DNA from 3 places in the Streptomyces fradiae ATCC 10745 genome. Region 2 is predicted to be linked to each of the others. Evidence: riboswitches for the same ligand, from Rfam matches in the RefSeq annotation. Region 2 holds a riboswitch; each other region holds the start of a gene.
The links. A riboswitch is a leader RNA that binds a small molecule or an ion and turns the genes downstream of it on or off. The one in region 2 is predicted to bind cyclic di-AMP.
Positions count from the first base shown of each region.

Region 1 (7,718 bases), 2.3 Mb from region 2:
TTCGGCGGGGTCGGGGGCGGGGCGGCGGACGGGCCAGATCCGCTCGGCGAAGAACTCCCCGGGCCAGTCGTACGCCTCCACCTGCACGTCCTGCGGCAGGGCGAGGGTCACGGCACCGGTCTCGGCGGGGTCGGCGAGGACCCGCATGGCGCGCAGCGCGGACGGGACGAGCGCCTCGGGGCGGGTGATCCGGTCGAAGTAGCGGGAGACGGGGCGGAGCGTGTCGTTGACGGACACGTCGGCGTGGAGGGGGTGTTCCAGTTGCTGGAGGAGCGGTTCGGCGGCGCGGGTGGCGAAGCGGTCGCCGGGGAGGAGGAGGACGGGCAGCCGGTTGACGGTGGCCAGGGCGGCGCCGGTGACGAGGTTGGTGGCACCGGGGCCGATGGAGGTGGTGACGGCGTGGGCGGAGAGCCGGTTCAGGTGCCGGGCGTAGCCGACGGCCGCGTGCACCATGGCCTGTTCGTTGCGGCCCTGGTGGAAGGGCATGGCCTGTTCGCCCGTCTCCAGGAGGGCCTGTCCGATCCCGGCGACGTTGCCGTGGCCGAGGACGCCCCAGGTGGCCGCGACCAGCCTGCGGCGCACACCGTCCCGTTCGGTGTACTGCGCCGTCAGGAAGCGCATCAGCGCCTGGGCGGTGGTGAGGCGGACGGCGGGGCGGCGGGCGGGCGGGCTCATGGGGTCCTCACGGGGCGGGGGCGCGGTGGTCCGGCGGCGTCGGGCCGGGGGCGGTGTACCGGGGCAGGCGCGGGTCGGCGGGCCGGCCGGGCCAGGTGGCACGGACCCAGGCGTGGTCGGGGTGGTCCCGGATGAGCCAGGCGCGTTCGGCGCCGGGGCCCGCCATGACGTTGAGGTAGTACATGTCGTGTCCGGGGGCGGCGATCGACGGGCCGTGCCAGCCGTCCGGGACGAGGACGGTGTCGCCGTCGCGGACCTCGGCGACGAGGTCGGTGTTCCGGCCGTGGCCGGACGGGGAGACCCGGTGGTAGCCGAAGCCGGGCGTGCCGTCGTGCGGGGCGATCTCGAAGTGGTAGATCTCCTCCAGGAGGGACTCCTCTCCGGGGCGCTCCTCGTCGTGCTTGTGCGGCGGGTACGAGGACCAGTTGCCGCCGGGCGTGAGCACCTCGACGGCGATGAGCCGGTCGCAGTCGAAGGTGTCCGCGGCGGCGAAGTTGTTGACCTGCCGGGAGCAGGTGCCGGTGCCGCGCAGTTCGACGGGCACGGCGTCGGCGGGGCCGTACCGGGCGGGCAGGCGCCGTTCGCAGCGGGCTCCGGCGAGGGCGAAGCGCCCGCCGCCTCGGGAGGCGACCGTGACGCGCGTTTCGCGCGGGACGTACGCGAAGTCGGTGACGGAGTGGAACACGCCGGGGCGGCCGGTGAGGCGGAAGGTGCGGCCGTCGGCGGTGACGGTGCAGCCGCCGGAGAGCGGGAGCACGATCCACTCGCTGTCGCCCGTGTCGTACGTGTGGTGCCCGCCGGGCGGCAGCGGCAGGACGCGCAGGGCCGCGTGCCCCCATCCGGCGGTGGCGGGGCCGACGTCGACGCTGTAGGGGCCGTGCGCGGCGGTCCCGGCGGGCAGATGGCGGCGGGCCCCGCCGGACGGGCCGGGCGGCCGGGGTTCGAGCGGCGCGGCTTCGAGCGGCACGGCTTCGGACGGGCCGGGGGCGGGTGGAGCGGGGGCGGGTGGAGCGGGGGCGGGTGGGCCGGAGGCGAGCGGGGCGGCGGCCGATGGCGGGGCGGCGACCGTGGCGGGCGCGGAAGCCGCGGTCTCAGCGGGCGGCGCGGATGCCGTGGGGGCCGCGGGTGCGGGCGCAGGCGGTGGAGGCGCCGCCGCGGCGGGGCCCTCCGGACGGGCGGGGGGCGCGGGGGGCGCGGGGGGCCGGGGCGCCGTCCCGCTGGGCGCCGGCGGGGCGGCGAGCAGGGCGTCCACCTCGGCGGCGGTCGGCATCGCGGACGAGCAGGACAGCCGGGACGCGACCAGCGCGCCGGCGGCGTTGGCGAACCGCGCGGTCCGCTCCAGGTCCCACCCGGCGAGGAGGCCGTGGCAGAGGGCCCCGCCGAAGGCGTCGCCGGCGCCGAGCCCGTTCACCACCTCCACCCGCAGCGCAGGCACGTCGACCGTGGTGCCGTCGCGGTGGACGGCGAGCACGCCCGCGGGCCCCCGCTTCACGACGGCCAGGTCGACGCCCGCGTCGAGGAGGGCGCGGGCGCAGGCGCGCGGGTCGCGCGTCCCGGTGGCGATCTCGCACTCGTCGAGGTTGCCGACGGCGACGGTGGCGTGCGCCAGCGCCTCGGTGTAGGGGGCGCGGGCCTCGGACGGGTCGCTCCAGAGGGCGGGCCGCCAGTCGAGGTCGAGGACGGTGACGCCGGTACGGGCGCGGACGGCCAGGGCGGCGAGGGTGGCGGTGCGGCTGGGTTCGGCGCTCAGCCCGGTGCCGGTGGTCCACAGGACGCGGGCGGCGCGCAGCGCGCCGCGGTCGAGCTCACCGGGGTGGATCTCCAGGTCGGGCGCCCTGGGCCGGCGGTAGAAGTAGAGCGGGAAGTGGTCGGGCGGGAAGATCTCGCAGAAGGTGACGGGGGTGGGCAGCCCCGCGACGGGGGCCACCCAGCGGTCGTCGACGCCGAACGCGCGCAGGGCCTCGTGCGCGTACGCGCCGAAGGGGTCGTCACCGGTCCGGGTGATGAGCGCGGTGGACCTGCCGAGCCGTGCGGCGGCGACGGCGACGTTGGCGGCGGAGCCGCCGAGGAACCTGCCGAACGTCTCCACGCGGGCGAGCGGCACGCCGCCGCGGAGCGGGTAGAGGTCGACGCCGATCCGCCCCATGGCGATCAGGTCGAACGGCCCGCCCCCGCCGGGCCCGGCGGGCGCGGGGGCGGCGGGCGCGTCGGCCGCGGGCCCGGCGGGGCCGGGAGCACCGGGCGCGCGCGCCGCCGGCCCGGCGGGGCCGAGGGCGCCGGGCTCGGGCGCCGGGGTCTCGGCGGGGTGGGGGGCGGCGGGCGCCTCCACCAAGGGCCCGGCGGGGTGGGGGGTGGCGGGCGCGTCGGCCGCGGGCCCGGCGGGGCGAGGTGCGACGGACTCGGGCATGCGGGATGCTCCTGGGGCCTGCGGGGCGGTCGGGGCGGGAGTGCTGCCAGGTGTCTCCCCCGGCGCCGGGCGGCCCACCCCGTATCACCGCCCCGGTCGCCCGGTGAGGTGCCGACAGATGGACCAACGGGCGCTCGTGGCGGCCCGCCGCCGCCGCTACGGTCGGGTCGTCGACGTCCCCGGTCCGCCCGCCGGCACCGGGCACGCCCCGCGGGCCGACGGCGCCGCCGACGAGGACACCTCCCCGGGCCGGCGACCACCGCGGCGCGCCGCCGCGACCACCGCCCCGGCAGACCGCCCCGACCGACCGCCCCGACCTCCGGCGGCGCCCGCACCGCCCGCCGCCGGGTGAAAGGACCGCCTGTGGACCCCGCCGGCTCCCCGCCCCCGCCCCAGCCCTCCCCCGCCGGCTCCGACCCCGCCGGCTCCCCCGCACCGTCCCCCGAACGGTCCCGCCTCCCCGGGCCGTGCTCCTCCCCCGCCCCCGCGCTCGACCGGATCAGGGTCGGCACCGCGCCGGACTCGTGGGGCGTGTGGTTCGCCGACGACCCGCGCCAGGTGCCCTGGCCCACGTTCCTGGACGAGGTGGCGCGGGCCGGGTACGAGTGGATCGAGCTGGGCCCGTACGGCTACCTCCCCACCGACCCGGTCCGGCTCGCCGACGAGACGGCGCGGCGGGGCCTGCGGGTCTGCGCCGGCACGGTCTTCACCTCCCTGCACCGGGGCCCGGCCGTGTGGGAGGCGACGCGGGAGCGGGTGGACCGGGTCGCGGGGCTGGCGCGGGCCGTGGGGGCGCGGCACCTGGTGGTCATCCCGTCGTTCTGGCGGGACGACAGGACCGCCGAGGTGATCGAGCCGCCCGAGCTGACCGCCGCGCAGTGGCGGGCCCTGGCGCGCGGCACGGAGCGGCTGGCGCGGGAGGTCCGCGAGCGCCACGGGCTCGGCGTCGTCGTCCATCCGCACGCCGACACGCACCTGGCCACGGAGGCGCAGGTCGAGCGGTTCCTCGACGCGACGGACCCGGACCTGGTGGCGCTCTGCCTCGACACCGGGCACTACGCCTACTGCGGCGGCGACAGCCTGAAGCTGATCGAGACGTACGGGGAGCGCGTCGGCTACCTGCACCTCAAGCAGGTGGACCCGGCCGTCCTGGCGGGGGTCGTCGCGGACGGCGTGCCGTTCGGGCCAGCCGTGCGGCGCGGGGTGATGTGCGAGCCGCCGTACGGGGTTCCGGCGCTGGAGCCGGTGCTGGCGGCGGCACAGGGGCTGGGTGTGGACCTGTTCGCCGTCGTGGAGCAGGACATGTACCCGTGCCCGCCGGACCGGCCGCTCCCGATCGCGGCGCGCACCCGGCGCTTCCTCCGCTCGTGCGGCGCCTGAGGGCGGGGGCACGGCGGGCGTCGGAGCGCGGAAGGGGGAAGCGGCCCGGCGGGGTGCTCCTGACGGGCCGTGGGAGGCGGGGCGGGCCCGGGGGCCACGCGCGCGACCGGGCACCCGGCGGGATGCCGGGTGCCCGGTCCGATGGACCGTCGGATCAGTACGGGCCGTTGACGTTGTCGATGGAGCCGTACCGGTCGGCGGCGTAGTTGCACGCGGCGGTGATGTTGGCGACCGGGTCGTACGGGTCGAGGGACGTACCCGGTACGTGGTAGGCGCGGAAGGTGGGGTCGATCACCTGGAGGAGGCCCTTGGAGGGCGTTCCGGCGGCGGCGTTCGAGTCCCAGTTGTTGATCGCGAGCGGATTTCCGGAGGACTCGCGCATGATGTTGCGGTGAATTCCGTCATAGCTGCCGGGAATTCCGTGCCGGGCCATGATGTCCAGGGATTCCCTGATCCAGCCGTCGAGGTTGTCGGCGTACGCCTTGGCGGCGACGGGGGTGGCGGCCGCGGGCTGGGCGGCGGCCTGGCGGGCCGCCGCTGCCACGCTCAGCTCGATGCCCGGCCGGATGAGTGACGGGTCGTCACCGATGGCCGCCTTGTTGTCCTCGTACAGCTTCTTCCAGCCGCCGCCGACCGCGTGGTCGGTGGCGATGCCGGACAGGGTGTCCCCGAGGGCCACGGTGTAGGTGGCGGGGGCGGCCGGCGCGGCGGCCGGGGCCGCGGCAGGCGCCTGAGCTGCGACGACGGCCACGGCGGGGGCCGCGGCGGGGGCGGCGGTGGCCGCGCCGGCCAGGGGCAGGGCGAGGGCGGCTCCGCCGGTGCTCGCGACGACGAGTCCACGGCTGAGGCGGCTGAGCTTGCGGCGTGCGTGCTTACCCGGTGCGGGCATGGGTCGTGTCCTCTCCGACGCCTGCGAGGTGAGCTGTCGGGTTCGGGCGGGAGCTGCCCGGCCGCGGTCGCCCGCGACTTCACCCCTAGCCGTCCCGGATGCCGGGTGCGGCGACTTACCTGGTTCCCCCGCTCCTGCCGAGCGTGAATGTGTGAGTGGCGGAGTCCGGAGAGCGGCAGGATTCGGCGTTCCCTCCGGAATGACGGTGACCGTAAACGACGTACGGCCGCGGGAACAAGGCGGGGAATTCCATTCGAAGATCGATTGGGACGGCCTCCGGGGGCGAATTCCTCGCGCCCGCAAGGCGTCCGGGGAATATGGCCGCCGCGCGCCCGTGACCGACGTCACGGAGCACATCTGCGGAGCGTGACGCCACCATCACGCCGCAAACCGCGCCGAATTGACGCCCCCTCCACCAAAGAGCCCAAAAGGCTTAAAGGCTATCCAATCGGACAGATCACCCGCCTTTCGGCTCCGTTCGGGTGGCCGTGGTGCCCGGACGGCGCTCGCGCGGACCGGAGCGGTTGCGGCGCACCCACCGGCGCCGAGGGTGGACAGCAGGGATCGACAACCGCAACGAACAGGGACGAACACGTGCAGAAGACATCAGTGAGGACGTCGCCTCGCCGGGCCCTGGCCGCCGCCGCGGCGCTGCTGGGGCTGACCGCAGCCGCGGCGGCGGTCCCGGCGGCCGTCGCGCAGGCGGAGCCCGCCGTGTCGGCGCCCGGCGCCGTCATCGCCGACTGGGCCCGCCTGACGGGCGAGGTCGTGGACCCGGAGGGCGACCTCAACTCGTCGGAGACGGCCGTCTGGCACGCCGTCGTCTCGGCGGGCATGTACAACGCGGTGGTCGGCATCGAGGGCCGCTACGAGCCCTACCGCTGGGACGGGCGCGGGCCCCGCTCCGCCTCGTCCGTGGCCGCCGCCGCGACCGCCGCCCACGACGTCCTGCTCCACTACTTCCCCAAGGCGAAGGCGCAGCTGGAGAGCGCCCACACCGCCTCGCTCGCCGAGGTGCCGGACGGGGCCGCCGAGAAGGCGGGGGTGGCCTTCGGCCGCCGCGCCGCCGCCCACATGATCGCGATGCGGAAGGACGACGGCGTCAACGCCGCCGTGCCCTTCACGGCCTCCCCCGCCGTCGGGGTGTGGCGGCCCACGCCGCCCGCGCGGCAGCCGTTCGGCAGTGCGTGGGTGGGCCGGCTGCGCCCGATGCTCATGGACGCCCCCGAACGCTTCAGGCCCGCCGCGCCCCCCGCGATGACGTCCGACCGCTATGCCGCCGACCTGAACGAGGTGAAGGCGGTCGGCGCGAAGACGAGCACCGTGCGCACCCCGGAGCAGACCGAGACGGCGCGCTTCTTCACCACCGTGGACCTCCAGGGCGCGCTGGCCGACCGCGCCGAGCGGCACGGTCTCGACCTGGTCGACACGGCGCGCCTGTTCGCCGCCGTCAGCACGATCCAGGTGGACGCGGCGATCGCCGCGTGGGACGCGAAGCTGCACTACGGCTCCTGGCGCCCCGTCACCGCGATCCACGAGGCGGAGAAGGACGACAACCCGCTGACCGAGCCCGACGCGGCGTGGGAGCCCCTTCTCAACACCCCGCCCCACCCCGACTACCTCAGCGGGCACACCACCACGGCGGGCGCCCTGGTGCGGACCCTGACGACGCTGTCGGGCAGCCCGAATCTGGACCTGCGCGTCACGTCGGTCATGGCGAAGAAGACCCGGCACTACCAGATCCCCGACCACTACACGAGCGACGTCGAGGGCGCCCGCATGTGGGGCGGCATCCACACCCGTACGGCGAACGAGGTGGGCACGGCCACGGGCCAGCGCATCGCCGCCTGGGCCCTCGCCCGCCACTTCCGCCCGCTGGGCTGACGCGGCGCCGGACGCCCGCCGGACCGTCGCGGCCCGGCGGGCGTCCGCCGTGGGCGCCCGCCCGCGGGGGCGGGCCGTTCGACCAGGGCGCCCCGCACCGCCACCGGCCCGCGCGACCCGGCCGGGCCCGTCCGGCCGCCCCCGGACCGCTCGGGCCCGTCCGGCCGCCCGGCCCGGCCCGTCAGAGAACGGCGTCGAACCCGTCCCAGTACCGGGCGACCTGGACCCGCGCCTCGAACGGCACGGACGCGTCCCCCGTGCCCCGGTACATCCACAGGACGCCCGAGGGGTCGCGTGCGAGCAGTTCGGGGTTGCCGTCGGCCGTGACGTCGCCGTACGGGACGAGCGTGTCGTAGACGTTCCACCCCGTGCCGATCCGCGCGCGGGACCGCAGCGGGGCGTCGCCGTCCCCGGTGCCCCGGTACAGCCACAGGGCTCCGGCGGAGTCGCGGGCGATCAGGTCGGCCCTGCGGTCGCCGGTGA
Region 1 covers NZ_CP023696.1:339,143-346,860, forward strand. Annotated here, with positions in the region: gene iolD (3D-(3,5/4)-trihydroxycyclohexane-1,2-dione acylhydrolase (decyclizing)) at 1-675, opposite strand, end outside; gene iolB (5-deoxy-glucuronate isomerase) at 683-1,576, opposite strand; partial or broken gene iolC (5-dehydro-2-deoxygluconokinase) at 1,895-2,830, opposite strand; gene CP974_RS01470 (sugar phosphate isomerase/epimerase family protein) at 3,581-4,462, shown strand; gene CP974_RS01475 (LysM peptidoglycan-binding domain-containing protein) at 4,617-5,351, opposite strand; cyclic di-AMP (ydaO/yuaA leader) riboswitch at 5,355-5,522, opposite strand; gene CP974_RS01480 (vanadium-dependent haloperoxidase) at 5,961-7,235, shown strand; gene CP974_RS01485 (FG-GAP repeat domain-containing protein) at 7,417-7,718, opposite strand, start outside.
Region 1: another riboswitch for cyclic di-AMP. It lies ahead of CP974_RS01475 (LysM peptidoglycan-binding domain-containing protein); the one in region 2 lies ahead of CP974_RS11645 (LysM peptidoglycan-binding domain-containing protein).

Region 2 (7,718 bases):
AGTACTCGGTCATCTCGGCGGCCGTGCGGGACTTGCCCTCGAACTCGTACGCGCCGTCCTTGTAGAACTCGGACGCGGCGACGTCGAGCGCCAGGGCGATGTCCTTGCCCGGGGTGTAGCCGGCCTGCTTGATCGCCTCCAGGATGAGGTCGAGCGCGGCGCGGTTGGACTCCAGGTCCGGGGCGAAGCCGCCCTCGTCGCCGAGGCCGGTGGACAGGCCCTTCTCCTTCAGCACCTTCTTGAGGGTGTGGTAGACCTCGGTGCCCCAGCGCAGGGCCTCGGAGAAGGACTCCGCGCCGACGGGAGCGATCATGAACTCCTGGATGTCCACGTTGGAGTCGGCGTGCGAGCCGCCGTTCAGGATGTTCATCATCGGCACCGGCAGCAGGTGCGCGTTGGGGCCGCCCAGGTAGCGGAAGAGCGGGAGGTCGGACGCCTCGGAGGCGGCGTGCGCCACGGCGAGGGAGACGCCGAGGATGGCGTTGGCGCCGAGCGAGGACTTGTCGGGGGTGGCGTCCAGGTCGAACATCGCCTGGTCGATCAGCCGCTGCTCGGTGGCGTCGTAGCCGACGAGCTCCGGGCCGATCTGCTCGATGACGGCGAGCACGGCCTTCTCGACACCCTTGCCGAGGTAGCGGTCCTTGTCACCGTCGCGGAGCTCGAGGGCCTCGAACGCACCGGTGGAGGCACCGGACGGAACGGCAGCACGGCCGGTGCTGCCGTCGTCGAGGCCGACCTCGACCTCGACCGTGGGGTTGCCTCGGGAGTCGAGGATTTCCCGGGCTACGACGACGTCGATGGACGGCACGAGCATCTCCTTCTGGGATGTGACGCGTGGAGTGCGGGACCTTGAGTCCTGCGGCACGAGCCTAACCGGCGGGGCGCCCCCGGCCCGCTACCGCCCGCCCCCTGGGACGAAAAACCGGATGGGCCGGGGCGTTCGGGGCGAACGCCCATGTTCCCTACCGGACGGTAACCGGCTTGAGCGGGCTCGCACTCATCCGGCGTGGGGGGATGTGCCCCGGTATGGGGCCCGGCCGGACGCCTCGGGCGGCCGGCCGACGGTGGCCGGGCGGCCATGGGGGGCGGTCGCCGGGCGGGCGGCCCCGGGGGGCGGGGCGGGCGGCCGCTCGGCCGGGAAGCGCGGCGCGGAGGAGGGGGAAGGCCCCGGGCCGTCGCGTACGGGGGATGCGCGACGGCCCGGGGCCGGACCGCGGAGGCGCCCCGGACCGGTCTCCCGGCCGCGGGGCGCGCCTGAGGTCAGCTCAGGTGGAGCTGCTGGCCCGGGTAGATGAGGTCGGCGTCCGCGACGATGTCCTTGTTGAGGTCGAACAGCTTCTTCCAGCCGCCCTTGACCTTCTCCGCCGCGGCGATGCTGCTGAGCGTGTCGCCGGCCTTCACCGCGTACTCGCCGTCGCCCTTCGCGACCTTCGCCCCGGTCGGCGTGGTCACGGTCTTCTTCGGCGCCGCCTTGGGCGCGGCCTTCGGCGTGGAGGGCTTCGGCGCGGACGGCGCGGCCTTCGGGGCCGTGCGCTGCTCGCTGCGCGTGGTGGGCTGCTCGGCCGCGCGCTCGGGGGCGGCGCCGCCGTACGGGGCGGAGGACAGGCCGACGCCGCAGCTCGGCCAGGCGCCCTTGCCCTGGCCCGCGAGGACCTTCTCGGCGATGGCTATCTGCTGGGACTTGCTGGCCTTGTCGGCCGTGGAGGCGTACTGCGTGCCGCCGTACGCGGCCCAGGTGGAGGCCGAGAACTGCAGGCCGCCGTAGTAGCCGTTGCCGGTGTTGATGGACCAGTTGCCGCCGGACTCGCACTGCGCGACGCGGTCCCACTCGGCGGCGGTCGCGGCGCCGGCGGGCGCGGCGCCCATCAGCGGGGCGGCGACGGCCACACCGGTGATGCCGGCGAACGCGGCGAGACGGACGGCCTTGGACGGGCGGCGGTGCTTGCCCTTGCCGGAATTCAGCATGGCGGATCTCCTCACCGACGCCTGCGAGGTGAGCTGTCGGGTTCGGGCCTGGTGAGTGCCCGGCCGCGCGCCGGGTGGCGCGCGGCTTCACCCCGAGCCGGTTCCGCTCGTCTCCCGACGACCGGGCCCGGCACCTACCTTGGGTCCCCCGCTCCTGCCTACGGCGCTCGAAGCGTCGACTGTTCCCGTCGTCCGGCGGCAGGATTCGGCGTTACCGGTCGAACGGGGCCCGCGTTGGCGAGCGGTATCGACGGTACGCACAGACCCGCGCGGAGATCAAAGTCAGACATCCCGGTCAATCCGCCCCTACGAGCCTCCCTCGTGAGGGTGTTTGCGCAGGTAGGGGCGGAAGCGGACCGATCGGGCGGCGTGAGGGCGCGAGTTGGAGTGAAGAGACTCTTGTCTCACTTCGAGGAAACGGACATTCAGCCCGTAACTACCCCTGATTCGCGCCCAGCTCCAGGCTCTGGCCAGGGCGGATGAGGTCGGGGTCGCTTCCGACGGTGCCGCGGTTCGACTCGTAGAGCGCCGGCCAGCCGCCGGGGACCTCGTGGGTGTCGGCGATGGACCAGAGGTTGTCGCCGGGCTGGACGGTGTACGTGCCGTCGGGGGCCAGGCCCTCGCCCGTACGTGCCGTTCCGTCACCACGTGAGGGGTGTCCACCGGTTTCGCGCGGCTCGGCCGGAACACCGGTTTCGCCCGACTCGCCGGATCCGCCCGGTACGGCCGGGGCGGCGCCGGCCTCCTCCTTGGCCGGCTCGCCGCGGTGCTTGCCGGTGCCGGGCGCGGGGGTGCCCGCGCCGTTCCCGGCCGCCGGCGCCTCGCCGGGGGCGGCGGGGCCGGTGGCGGGGCCGCCGGGAGCGGTCGGGCCGGCCGTCGCGTCGGGGGCGGCCGGGCCGCCGGACTCCGCCGGGTCCGCGCCCGGCTCCGCGGAGCCCTCGGCGCCCTCCGTGCCCGCGGGGGCCTCCTCCGGCGCGGCGGGCGCCCCTTCGCCGGCCTCCCCGCCGGTCTCCGCGTCGGCCCCCTTGCCGGTCTCCTTGCCCTTGCCCTTCTCCGCTCCGGTGCTCTCGGAGGGCTGGGGCACGGCGGTCGGGTCGGACTCGACCGGGGCCGAGCCCTCGTCGCCGCCGAGTCCCGCGATCGGGGCGCAGGTCTCCCACGCGGCGGAGCCCTGGGCGGCGTAGACCTTCTCCGCGACCGCGATCTGCTGGGAGCGGCTGGCGAGGTCGGCGCGCGGCGCGTACGCCGTGCCGCCGTACGCCTGCCAGGTCTCCTGGGAGAGCTGGAGGCCGCCGTAGTACCCGTTGCCGAGGTCGGCGCTCCACATGCCGCCGGTCTCGCACTCGGCGACCCGGTCCCACGTGGGGGCGTCGGCGGCGGACGCGGTGCCCGCGCCGAGCAGCGGCAGGGCGATCGCTGATCCGGTCACGCCCGCGGCGACGACGAGGGCGGGTGCTTGACGGGGTCGACGGTGTCGTCCGTTACCGGAGCGCATGCGGTGGACCTTTCGCGTGACTGCTGCTGAGGTGACGGTGAACGTAGCGGCATTCGAACGTCAGTCACAAGTCGATGCAGCGGGGATAACGCGAACATCACAGTATTGACGTACCGTCAGCTTTTTCCGGTGTAAAGGCCACCGGAAGCGTGCGCAGGCCGCGCATGATGAGGCCGCCGCGCCACCGGAGTTCGGCCGGATCGGCGGCCAGCCGCAGGTCCGGCAGGCGTGTCAGCAGCGTGGCGAGCGCGGTCTGCCCCTCCAGCCGCGCGAGCGGCGCGCCCAGGCAGTAGTGGATGCCGTGCCCGTACCCGAGGTGCTGGTTGTCGCGGCGCCCGAGGTCCAGGACGTCCGGCTCGGCGAACCGCGCCGGGTCCCGGTCGGCCGCCGCCAGGACGACCAGGACCGGGTCGCCGCGCTCGATCCGCTGCCCGCCCAGCGTGAGCGGCTCCGTCGCGTACCGCCAGGTCGCCAGCTCAACTGGCCCGTCGTAGCGAAGGAGTTCCTCCACTCCCGTGGCCAGCAGCCCCGTCTCCCCGGCCGCGAGGGACGCCTGGAGGCGGGCGCGCTCGGCGGGCTCGCGCAGCAGGGCGTAGGTGCCGTTGCCGATGAGGTTCACGGTCGTCTCGAAGCCGGCGAACAGCAGGATGAACGCCATCGCCGCGGCCTCGTTCTCGGTGAGGTGCTCACCGTGGTCGGAGGCGCGGATCAGACCGGAGATCAGGTCGTCCCCGGGGTCCGAGCGCTTGCGGTGGATCAGCTCCACCAGGTACGCCCGCATCCGCTTCACGGCGCGCGCCACCCCGCCGCGCGGCCCGCCCCCGTGCCGGATCATCTGCCCGGCCCAGTCCCGGAAGTCGTCCTGGTCCTCGGCGGGCACACCGAGCATGTCGCAAATGGCGTAAATGGGGAGCGGAAAGGCGAACTCGTGGATGAGGTCGGCCTCTCCTTTTGTTGCGAAACCGTCGATGAGACGGTCCGTCAGTTCCTGCACGCGCGGGGCGAACTCGGCGACCCGGCGGGGCGTGAACGCCTTCGACACCAGCCGCCGCAGCCGCGTGTGGTCCGGCGGGTCGATGTTCAGCAGGTGCGTCATCAGCTCGGCCTTGCGCTCCCCCGGGATGCCCGTCTTGCCCCTGGCGTGGGCGGGCTCGTCGTGGTGCGCGGGGTTCTTGCTGAGCCGCTGGTCGGCGAGCGCCTGCCGGGCGTCGGCGTACCGGGTGACCAGCCACGCCTCGACCCCGCTGGGCAGCCGCGTGCGGTGCACCGGCGCGTGCTCCCGCAGCCAGGCGTACGCCGGGTACGGGTCGGTGGCGAACTCCCAGGTGAAGAGTTCCGGGGGCGTGGCGGGGTCGTTCGCGGCGTTCACCCCTCGACGGTATCCGCCCGGCCGGCGCGGGGGCGGCGGCCCCCGTGCCGGGTGGCTCGGGTGCTGCCCGCGGCTCGGGTGCTGCCCGCGGCTCGGGCGGGGACGCTACGCGAGGGCGGGGCGGTCACCGGGGGCCGAGGGGGGCCGTCACGCGAGGGCCGCACCGTTCACGCGGGCGCGTGGCCGTCCGCCGGGTCGCCGCCGTCCGCCGGGACGTCGTCCGCCGCCGGGTCCCCGCCGTCCGCCCCGTCGTGGGCCCCGTCCGCCGGGTCGCCGTCCGCCGCCGGGTCCCCGTCGTCCGCCCCGTCGTGGGCCCCGTCCGCCGGGCCGTGGCCCTCCGCCGCGCGGATGGCGTCCCGGTACGCGCGGGCCGCGGCGCGCAGGGCGGCCTCCGGGTCCACGCCGTCCGCCTCCGCGCGGGCCGCCGCCTCCAGCAGGGCGTGGCCCACGTCCTCCCCCTCCGGGAGCGGGACGTCCAGGCCCGCGGCGCGCACGCGCCCCGCCAGCTTCGCCGCCAGCGCCAGTCCGGGCTGGCCCAGGGGGACGCCGTCCGTGACGGAGGTGCGCCGCTTCTCGGCGGCCTTGGTGCGCAGCCAGTGCTCCTTGACCTCCTCGGGCGTCTCGGCGGTCGCGTCGCCGAAGACGTGCGGGTGCCGGTGGACGAGCTTGTCGACCAGGCCCCCCGCCACGTCGTCCAGCGAGAACGGCTCCTCCTCGTCCTCCTCGGCGATCCGCGCGTGGAAGACGACCTGGAGCAGCACGTCCCCCAGCTCCTCCCGCAGCTCCGCGCGGTCGCCGTCCTCGATCGCCTCGACCAGCTCGTACGCCTCCTCGATGGCGTACTTGGCCAGGCCCCGGTGCGTCTGCCGGGACGACCAGGGGCACGCGCGGCGGATGCGGTCCATCACCTCGACCAGGTCGAGGAGGCGGGCGCCGGGCAGGTCGTACGAGCCGGGCAGCAGCTCCAGGTCGGGCATGGCGGTGCGGCCGGACCCGGCGAGCCGGGCCAGGCCGTCGGTCAGCGCCCGGTCGCCCTCGCCGGACGCGAGGACGACGACCGTGCGGCCGCCGGCGCAGGCGTCGACCAGTTCCTCTGCCGTGGGCGCGGCGATCCCGACGGTGACGCCGGCCTCCCGCAGGTACGGGAGCTGGGGGTGGCCGGCGTCGGGGCACAGCACCGCGTCGGCGGCGCGCAGGGTCCGCCACGCCGGCCAGGACAGCACGCCGGGCGCCACCCGGTGGCTGGTGGTGAGGAGGACGACGCGGCCGGTGCCGGGGGTGTCTGCGGGTTCGGCGTTCACCCCTCGAACCTACCGCCTCGCCCCTACCCGACGGCCGGGACCGCCGCCGGGTCCTGGCTGACCTGGCGCAGCCAGGGGGCCTGCTGCTCGCCGAGCTGGATGCGGTCGTGGTCCCAGGTGCCGTACCGGGGGTTCACGTCGACGCCGAGCTCCTTGGAGGCGGCGCCGAACAGCTTGGTGAGCTTCTCCTGGCCCTCGGGGGTGTTGGTCACCCCGTACCTCTCGGCGATCTTGTTCATGAGGACGTTGCGGCGGACCAGGCCGTCGATCTCGCCGGGGGCGGTGCCCTGCTGCCGCAGGAGCATCTCGGCGAGCCCGCGGTCGCCGCCGTACTGGCGGGCGGCGTCGCTCCGGGTCCGCTGGACCTCCTTGCGGCTGGCGGTGATGCCGGCGTCGGCGGCGACCTTCTCCACCACCCGGTCGAAGATCATTCCGTTGAGCTTCTCGCGGCTGAGGTCGCCCGTGGCGCGGATGAGCTGGTCGCCCTGGGGCGACGCCTCCTGCGCCGTGCGGACGTCCCGGACCTGGGCCTGGAGGGCGGTCGTCTCGATCCGCTGGCCGCCGACGACGGCCGCCGCGCCCGGGTGGGCGTCGCTGCCGCAGGCGCTGAGGAGTGGGGCCGCGGCGACGAGGGCGGCGGACACGGAGAGGGCGGTGCGACGGCGGCGGTGCAAAGGGGGCCTCCCGGCGTGGGTCGTACGTCAGTGTCAACGACCTTGCGGTGATCGATGGTAGGCAGTGGCCGTGGTCCGGGCCACTACTTCGGAGCCACTTCTGCCAACGAGTCACGGTCCCCCGGGTTCCCGCGCCCTCGCCGTCCTCCCCGCCCTCTCGGCCCTCCGCGCCCTCCGCGCCCTCCGCGCTCCTCGGGGCGCAGCATGATCGTCCGGGAGACGACGAACGTGACGGGGATGGCCGCGGCGGCCGCGAGCAGCGGCGCGTACCGGCTGGACAGGCCCGCCACCCCGACCAGCAGCCACACCCCGGCGGTGGTGATCACGAAGTTGGCGGCGTTGGTGAGGGGGAAGAGCAGGAACTTCCGCCAGGTGGGGCGGGTGCGGTAGGTGAAGTGGCTGGTGAGGAAGAACGAGCCGGTCATCGACAGCAGGAACGCGACGACGTGCGCGGCGACGTACGGCAGGCCGAGCGCGAGGAACAGCAGGTAGCAGCCGTAGTAGGTGCCGGTGTTCACCACCCCGACCAGGGCGAACCTGACGATCTGGCCGCTGACGCCGGTCATCTTCGACTGAACTCCCCGGGTGACGGTCGGGTGCGCGGGGCACCGGTGTTCGCCGCCTTCACCAGGAAGTGGGGGCGCCGCTTCACCTCGTAGTAGATACGGCCCACATACTCCCCGATCACGCCGAGCATGACCATCTGGACACCGGCGAGCGCGGTGACGGCGACCAGCAGGGTGACGTATCCGGGCGTGTCGACGCCGTTGACCAGGGCGTCGCCCACGATCCACGCCGCGTACAGGGACGCGGTGCCCACCAGGACGAGCCCCAGGTGGAGGGCGAGGCGGAGCGGTTTGTCGTTGAAGGAGAGCAGCCCGTCCAGCCCGTAGTCGAACAGCTTCCGGAGCGTC
Region 2 covers NZ_CP023696.1:2,633,983-2,641,700, forward strand. Annotated here, with positions in the region: gene eno (phosphopyruvate hydratase) at 1-808, opposite strand, end outside; gene CP974_RS11645 (LysM peptidoglycan-binding domain-containing protein) at 1,261-1,965, opposite strand; cyclic di-AMP (ydaO/yuaA leader) riboswitch at 1,969-2,141, opposite strand; gene CP974_RS11650 (LysM peptidoglycan-binding domain-containing protein) at 2,402-3,460, opposite strand; gene CP974_RS11655 (cytochrome P450 family protein) at 3,558-4,829, opposite strand; gene CP974_RS11660 (nucleoside triphosphate pyrophosphohydrolase) at 4,997-6,130, opposite strand; gene CP974_RS11665 (SurA N-terminal domain-containing protein) at 6,154-6,804, opposite strand; gene CP974_RS11670 (GtrA family protein) at 6,888-7,370, opposite strand; gene CP974_RS11675 (glycosyltransferase family 2 protein) at 7,367-7,718, opposite strand, start outside.

Region 3 (7,718 bases), 4.0 Mb from region 2:
GCCCTTCCGGGTGCCGACGAGTCCGCGCCGCTGCTGGACCCGCTCGACGCGGACGAGGCGGACCGCCGGGTGTACGGCGAGGCGAAGGCGGCCTGCGAGCGCGCGTCGGCGGCGGCCGTCGGCGACCGCCTCCTCATCACCCGCGCCGGGCTGATCGGCGGCCCCGGAGACGGCAGCGGACGGTCCGGCTACTGGGCGGCCCGCGCCGCGCGCGACCCCGGGGGCCCGATGCTCGTCCCGGACACCCCGGACCTGCCGACGCAGGTCGTGGACGTACGGGACCTCGCGGCCTGGCTGCTCGACGCGGCCGGGGCCGGCACCACCGGCACGTACGACGCGGTCGGCCCGGTCGTCCCGTTCCGGGAGTGGCTCGCCCTGTCCCGCGCCGCCGCCGGGCACACCGGCCCGCTCGTCGCGGCCGACTCGGCCTGGCTCCTCGGCAACGGCGTCGGCGAGTACATGGGACCCGAGTCGCTTCCCCTGTGGCTGGTCGACCCGGCCTGGCGGGGCTGGTCCGCCCGCGACGGCTCCGCGGCGCGCGCGGCGGGACTGCGCCACCGCCCCCCGGCGCGGCTGCTGGCCGACGTCCTGCGCTGGGAGCGCGAGCAGGGTCTGGACCGGCCGCGCCGCGCCGGCCTCGGGGCGCGGCGCGAGGCCGAGCTGCTCGCCGCCCTCGCCGCCCGGCCCTGACGGGGGGTCCGGCGCCGGGCGGTCAGCCCCGCCACGGGTCCGCGGCGGCACCTCCGGGCCGCCCTCCGCCGACCCAACCGGCCCAGCCGTACCGGCCGTACCGGACGCACGCCGTCGACCGGCCGGGCAGCTCGGCACCGCGCCCGCAGCCGGCCCGCCGGCTCGTCGCGGCCGTACGCGGCGTGCGGCGGCTGCGCCCGGTTCCCGGTGCCCGCCCGGCGCGCCGCGGGGCGGGTGCCGGGACCGTCCCGGCGACGGCGACGGCGTCCGCGCCCCACCCGGCCCGGGTGGGCGCCGAACCGGTTCGGCGAGCCCCGGTCTCGCGTGCGGGGGACCGGTCGGCGGGTCCGGCCCCACGGCGGCGGCGGGCCGCCCGGCGCCCGTGCCGGGCCGGCCGGCGCCCACGTCGAGCCGGCCGCGGCGAACCGCCCCGGGACGCCCGCCGCACACCTCGCGGACGCGCCACCGCAACCCGCCGGCCACACGCGACACGCGGAATCGGCCAACGGTGAGGAGTCTCACAAAATGCCGATTCCGTTCGAAGATCCCTCCCCTCATGGGTCAAGATCCCTGACGACGACAAGCCCTCGCCGCCGTGGCGGGGCGGTCCGGGTGGACGCCGAGTCCTGCCGCCGTCCGGATCTGGTCGACACGAGGTAATCGGCAGGAGTGGAGGACCCAGCAGTACCGGGACGTGCGCACCACGGCCGTCCCTTGGGGTGAAGCCGCGTCAGCGGCCGGGCAACTTCGCCTGCCCGAACCCGACAGGTCATCCTTCGCAGGCGGATGACGAAGGGTTGCGCATGACCGCGCAGAATCACGTCCAGTCCGTGCTGTCCCGGACCGGTGCCGTCTCGGCCCTGACCATCGCCGCCCTCGCGGGCTCCCTGGTCGCGCCGGGCGCCGCCCCCGAGGCACAGGCCGCGGGCCCCGCCCACGCGACGAAGGCCCTCAACGTGGCCGCGTCGAAGAAGGGCTCCCCGTACAAGTACGGGGCGGTGGGCCCCAACCGGTTCGACTGCTCGGGCCTGACGCTGTACGCGTACAAGAAGGCCGGGAAGAACCTGCCGCGCACCGCGCAGCAGCAGTACAACAAGACCCGCCACATCTCGGCGTCCACCGCCCAGAAGGGCGACCTGGTCTTCTTCCACTCCGGCGGCCGCGTCTACCACGTGGGCGTCTACGCGGGGAACAACCGCGTCTGGCACGCCCCGAAGGCCGGGTCGGTGGTGAAGCTGGAGCGGATCTGGACCAAGAAGGTCCTGTACGGCCGGGTGCGCTGACCCGCACCCCCGGTCCCTCCGGGACGCTTCCGCCCCGGACGCGCCGGGCCGTCGGTGCCGGTGCCCGCTGGGCGCCGGCACCCGGACGCACCGGTGCCCCGGACCTCCCAGGTCCGGGGCACCGGCGTACACCGGCTCAGATGCCGGGCACCAGCCCCAGCACGGGTGCCACCGGGGCCACCACCTGCCGCAGCTGGCCGAGCTGCTGCACGCCGCTCAGCCCGCCGAACTGCTCGGTCACCCGGGGCACCTGGGAGCGGTACTCCTCGTCGACGCCGCTCGTGGCGAGGTCGTCCACCTGGCTGAGGAGGGAGGGGCCCTGCGCGCCGGGACCGACCGGCAGGACGGACGCGTTCGCGGCGGGCGCGGCGAGAGCGGAGGCCCCGGCGGCGAAGGCGAGGGCGGCGAGCACACGGTGAGTCTTGGTCATACCGCTACCAACGCCGCACCCGCGCACAGGTCACGCCCCGGCTCCCGCGATCGGCCCCACGGGCCCCGCCGGCTGCGAGGACCAGCGCCTCGGGCCCACACCAGCCCCATAAGCCCACCCCAGCCGCACAGGCTCGCACCAGCCCCACAGGCCACACCAGCCCCGTGGGGCCCGCGGCACGCGCACGGGCCCCGCGGCACGCCCCCGAAGAACCCCACCGGTCACACGGACCGCACCGGTCGGCGGACCCCGCGGGCGGCACGCGCCCCCCCCCCGGCGCCCGGGCAGCGCGGTCCGGGCTCCGACGGCCGGGCCCGGCCGCCGCCCGCCCCGCACGGCGTTAGGCTCGTCGGATGGCGAAGTACTTCGATGTGCACCCCGACGACCCGCAGCGCCGCACCATCGGCACTCTTGCCGAGATGATCCGCAACGGCGCCCTCGTCGCGTACCCCACGGACTCCTGCTACGCGCTGGGCTGCAGACTGGGCAACCGGGAGGGCCTGGAGCGGATCCGGGCCATCCGGCGGCTCGACGACCGCCACCACTTCACGCTCGTCTGCCGGGACTTCGCCCAGCTCGGCCAGTTCGTGCAGATCGACAACGACGTCTTCCGGACGCTGAAGGCCGCGACGCCCGGCCGCTACACCTTCATCCTCCCCGCGACGAAGGAGGTGCCGCGCCAGCTCCAGCACCCGAAGAAGAAGACGGTCGGCGTCCGCATCCCCGACCACACCGTCACCCAGGCCCTCGTCGCCGAACTCGGCGAGCCGCTCGTCTCCAGCACCCTGCTGCTGCCGGACGAGGAGGAGCCGCTGACGCAGGGCTGGGAGATCAAGGACCGGCTCGACCACGTCCTCGACGCGGTCCTCGACTCGGGCGAGTGCGGCACGTCCCCGACGACGGTCGTCGACTTCTCCGGCGGAGCCCCGGAGATCGTCCGCCGCGGCGCGGGAGACCCGTCCCGCTTCGAGTAGCCGCCGCCCGCCGGGTCGGACGCGCGGGGGCGTCAGATCCGCTCGTGCGCGACCTCGTCGTCCCCCGGCCGGCCGCCGCCGCGCCTGCGCCGCGCCCTGACCACCCGCATGCGGTCGAGACGCGAGATGACGGGCGCGGCACTCACCCCGTGCACCAGGACGGACGCGACGACGGTGAACGCCACGACGGCCCACAGCTCTTCGGCCGGCACGTGGAACCCCTCCGAGCCGAGGGCGTACGCCAGGTAGAACAGCGAACCGACGCCGCGGATGCCGAAGAACGCGGTCACCACCCGCTCCCGGGGGCCGGCGACCGTACCGAGCTGCGCCACCCACCCCGTCAGCGGGCGCACGGCCAGAAGCAGCAGCAGCCCGACGGCGGCGCCCCGCCAGGACAACGCGGCCAGACCGCCCCGCGCCACGAACGCGCCCAGCAGGAACAGCAGCCCCGCCGTGAGCAGCCGCTCGACCTGCTCCACGAAGTCGTGCAGCACCGTGTGGTAGCCGTGGTCGCGCTCGGCCGCCCGTATCCGGCACGCGGTGACGAACACGGCGAGGAAGCCGTACCCGTGGGCCAGCTCCGTCACCCCGTATGCCAGGAAGGTGGCGCCCAGGGCGACGAAACCGTCGCGGTGCTCCGACAACCGCACCGCCCGCCGCTCCGCCCGGAAGAACAGCCACCCGAGCAGCCGGCCCACCGCGAGCCCGCCCAGGACGCCGACCGCGCACCTGTAGACCACGTCGACCAGCAGCCACTCGCCGACCCACTCCCCGGACAGCCCCGCCCCCGCGGACCCGGCCAGCGCCACGGCCGCCATGACGACCGGGAAGGCCAGTCCGTCGTTGAGCCCCGCCTCACCGGTCAGGGCGAACCGCACCTCGTCCTCGTCGTGCTCCGACTCGGTGGGCGCGCCGACCCGCACCTCGCTGGCGAGCACCGGATCGGTGGGCGCGAGCGCGGCGGCGAGCAGCAGCGCGGCGGCGGGCGGCCAGTCCAGCAGCCACCAGGCGAGCAGACCGGTGGCGGCGATCGTCAGCGGCATCGCCACCCCGAGCAGCCGCCACGGCGCCTGCCACGTGCGACGGCCCACCGGCCGGTTCAGCGCGAGCCCGGCGCCCATCAGCGACACGATCACGCAGATCTCCGTGAGGTGCTCCACCCACACCCGGTCCGCCACCGGGTCGACCGCGGGCAGCGGCACCGGCAACGCCTGGAAGGCCATCCCGCACAGCAGGAAGACCAGCGGCACGGACAGCGGCCGGCCCGCCACGAGGCGGGGCAGCACCGCGGCGGCCAGCGCACCGGCCCCGAACAACGCGAACAGCACATCACCTGGCATCACCGCGGTCGTGTGCCCCGGGCGCCCCGGGCGTACGCCCCCTCCCGAGAGGCACACCGCACACCGCGCACCGAACGCCCCGCCGCCCCGGCGACGACCACCCGGCGCGGCAGTGTGATCATCGGGTAGGAGCACCCGCCCGGCATGAGTACGGATGCTCAGGCCCCGCCGCCGCCCGGACGCGGACGATGACCACCGACAGCCGCCGCACCCCGGGGAGAACCCGCATGCCCAGCCGCCTCGCCCACGCCCTGCTCCCCGCCTTCGGCCGTCTGACGGTCACCGCAGACCGGGACGCGGACCTCGCGCCTGGCAGCATCGTCGCCGCGAACCACACCTCCCTGGCCGACCCCGCCGTCGTGCTCGCCGCGCTGCACCGCCTCGGCGCTCGCCCCGTGGTCATGGCCGCCGCCGGACTGTGGCGGGTCCCCCTGCTCGGCCGCCTCCTGCGCGCCGGCCACCACATACCGGTGCACCGCGGAGGGCCCCGCGCCGCCGACGCCCTCGACCTGGCCGAGACCGCGCTGAAGCGCGGCCACCTCGTCCTCATCTACGCCGAAGGAGGCATCCCCACCCGCAAGGACGCCGCCGAGGCCCCTCCCGGCCCGTTCCGCAGCGGGCTCGCCCGGCTGGTGGAACGCACCGGCGCGCCGGTCGTCCCCGTCGGCCAGGCGGGCGCCCGCAGGATCACCTCGGGCGGCCCCGTCAAGCAGCTGGCGGGCGCCCTCACCGCGCCGCTGCGGCGCCCCGGCCTCCACGTCCACGTGGGCGCGGCGCTGGACCCGGCGGGCGATCGGGCGGCGACGACCGCCCTGGCGCACGCCGCCGTGACCGAGGCGTGGCGCACCGCGGCCGCCCGCCTCGGCGAGGCGCCGGCCCCGGCCGGAAGGTGACCCCGCGGCGAGCGGCCGGGCCGCCGGCAGGCCCGCCTCACCCGGCCGACGGCGGCCGGACCAGGGTGTAGCGCAGCCCGCCGTCCGTGGCGCCGGCCGGGGTGAACCCGGCCCGCTCGAGCACCGCCCGGGAAGCGGCGTTGCCCGGCTCCACGGTCGCCCGCAGCACGCGCAGGCCCGGACGGGTGAACGCCCGGCCGGCCAGCGCGCGCAGCGCCTCCGACGCGTAGCCCCGGCCGCGCTCCGAGCGCACGATGTCGTAGCCGACCTCCGCCTCGCCCCCGGCGTCCGGGGCGGCGTGGAAGCCGATGCCGCCCACGGCCCGCCCGTCGGAGCGGCGGACCACGGCGTACGTGCCCCACCCCGGCCGGTACGCGCCCGCCTCGGCCGCCTCCACCACCATGCCCGCGGCGAATCGCGTGCCCTCCTCCGGACCGTCCCCCGCCCACGCGAAGCCGCCGCTCCCGGCGTCCCGCAGATCGGCCGCCGTCCCCGGTCCGACCTCGCACAGCGCGAGCCGCTCCGAGCGGACCGGGTCGGCGTGCCAGCGCCACGCGCCCAGGCGCGCCAGACCGGGGAGCTCCCCGCGGCCGGTGGCCCACAGCAGGCTGCGCCACGGGTCGCCGCCGGGCGGCACGTGCGGGAACAGCCGGTCCAGGGCCAGGGCGCACAGCCGCCGGGGCGGCTCCCAGCCGTGCTCGCCGAGGCCGGTGAGGATGTCGTGGGTGTGCACGAGCGCCTCCACGACGCCCATGGCGGCGAAGCCGTCCCCGCCCGCCGCACCGTACGGGTGCCAGGCCCGTACATCGGCCGGGGTCCGGTGCACGGCGGCCGCCAGCAGCCCGCCGGTGGCCTCCAGGACGCGGACGAGGCCGCCGGGCACCGCCACGACGTCGAAGGGGGCGTACCCGTCCGTCGCGCGGCCCGTCAGCTGTGTCGCGTACCCCGTGTAGTCGCTCGCGATGTGGACGGCCGTGTCGTGGCAGCTCCACTCCAGCCCGGCCGCCGGAACGGACCAGTCCCTGTCCGCCACCTCGCGCAGCGCGGAGGCGGTGGCGGTGACCGCCTCGTCGATGTCCGCCTCGTCGATGTCCTGTGGACCTGTGATCGCCATGGAGGGGACCCTAGGCGTGGAGCGACCCGCCGCGCACGCGGGTTTGCGGGACGGAGCCCGGCCGGCGACGTACCGCCGGCCGGCCGGGCCTCCCGGGCGTCCGCGTACCGACCGGCCGCACGGGACCCGCCGTCATCGGCGTACCGCCACCGGCCGGCTCCGGCCGGTCACCGGCGTACCGTCAGCTCCCGCAGCGGATCGCCCCCGTCGACGAAGACCCGCCCTGCGGGGGCGAGCGCCGCGGCGACGCGGGCCAGGGCCAGGCGGCCCGCCTCCGGATGGCGGCCGTCGAGCGCGCCGACCCGGAAGGCGAAGACCAGGTCGAACGGGCCCTCGCCCGGTTCCGGAACGAAGTCCTCGGCGGCGCACCGCCGCACCGTGAGGCGGCCGGACGCGATCTCCTCGGCGCAGGCGGCGCGCGCCCGGGCGACGGCCGCGGCGGACCGGTCGATCGCCAGGACGCGGCCGGTGTCCAGCCGCGCGGCGACCGCCCGCGCGGCGGCGCCCGGCCCGCAGCCGATCTCCAGGACCCGCAGGTGGGGCGCGAGCGGAAGCGCGGCGACGGCTTCGGCGAGCCGCGGCGAGAGCTGTGGCATGGGCCCACCGTACGCGCCGGGGCCCCGGCCGCCGGGATCGGCGCGGAGCCGCCGTCGTCCACGATCAGCCAGGTCACGTGCGAAAGGCCGGACCCGGCCGGTGGTCTCCGGCCGGGCACGGCCTGCGGGCGGTGCCGCGCCGTGCGGCGGGCACCGCCGCCGGGGACGGGCCCCGGCGGTCGCGCGTTCAGCGGGAGCAGCAGCACGCCTCGTCGACCCGCACGTCGTCGACGACCGGGCCGTAGGCGCCCCCGACCGTGCTGGCGAAGCCCAGCGTCGTGGTCGGCCCGTTGGCGACGAAGGTGAACTGACGCGTCACGTACCCCATCGCGGCCCGGGTCCGGCCCGTGGAGTCGAAGGAGAAGTCCTGGAAGTTCTGCCCGTCGACCAGGACGCGG
Region 3 covers NZ_CP023696.1:6,660,871-6,668,588, forward strand. Annotated here, with positions in the region: gene CP974_RS29055 (Rossmann-fold NAD(P)-binding domain-containing protein) at 1-690, shown strand, start outside; cyclic di-AMP (ydaO/yuaA leader) riboswitch at 1,325-1,490, shown strand; gene CP974_RS29065 (C40 family peptidase) at 1,494-1,973, shown strand; gene CP974_RS29070 (hypothetical protein) at 2,110-2,403, opposite strand; gene CP974_RS29075 (L-threonylcarbamoyladenylate synthase) at 2,757-3,377, shown strand; gene CP974_RS29080 (cation:proton antiporter) at 3,410-4,717, opposite strand; gene CP974_RS29085 (lysophospholipid acyltransferase family protein) at 4,945-5,610, shown strand; gene CP974_RS29090 (GNAT family N-acetyltransferase) at 5,648-6,724, opposite strand; gene CP974_RS29095 (methyltransferase domain-containing protein) at 6,892-7,320, opposite strand; gene CP974_RS29100 (choice-of-anchor C family protein) at 7,508-7,718, opposite strand, start outside.
Region 3: another riboswitch for cyclic di-AMP. It lies ahead of CP974_RS29065 (C40 family peptidase); the one in region 2 lies ahead of CP974_RS11645 (LysM peptidoglycan-binding domain-containing protein).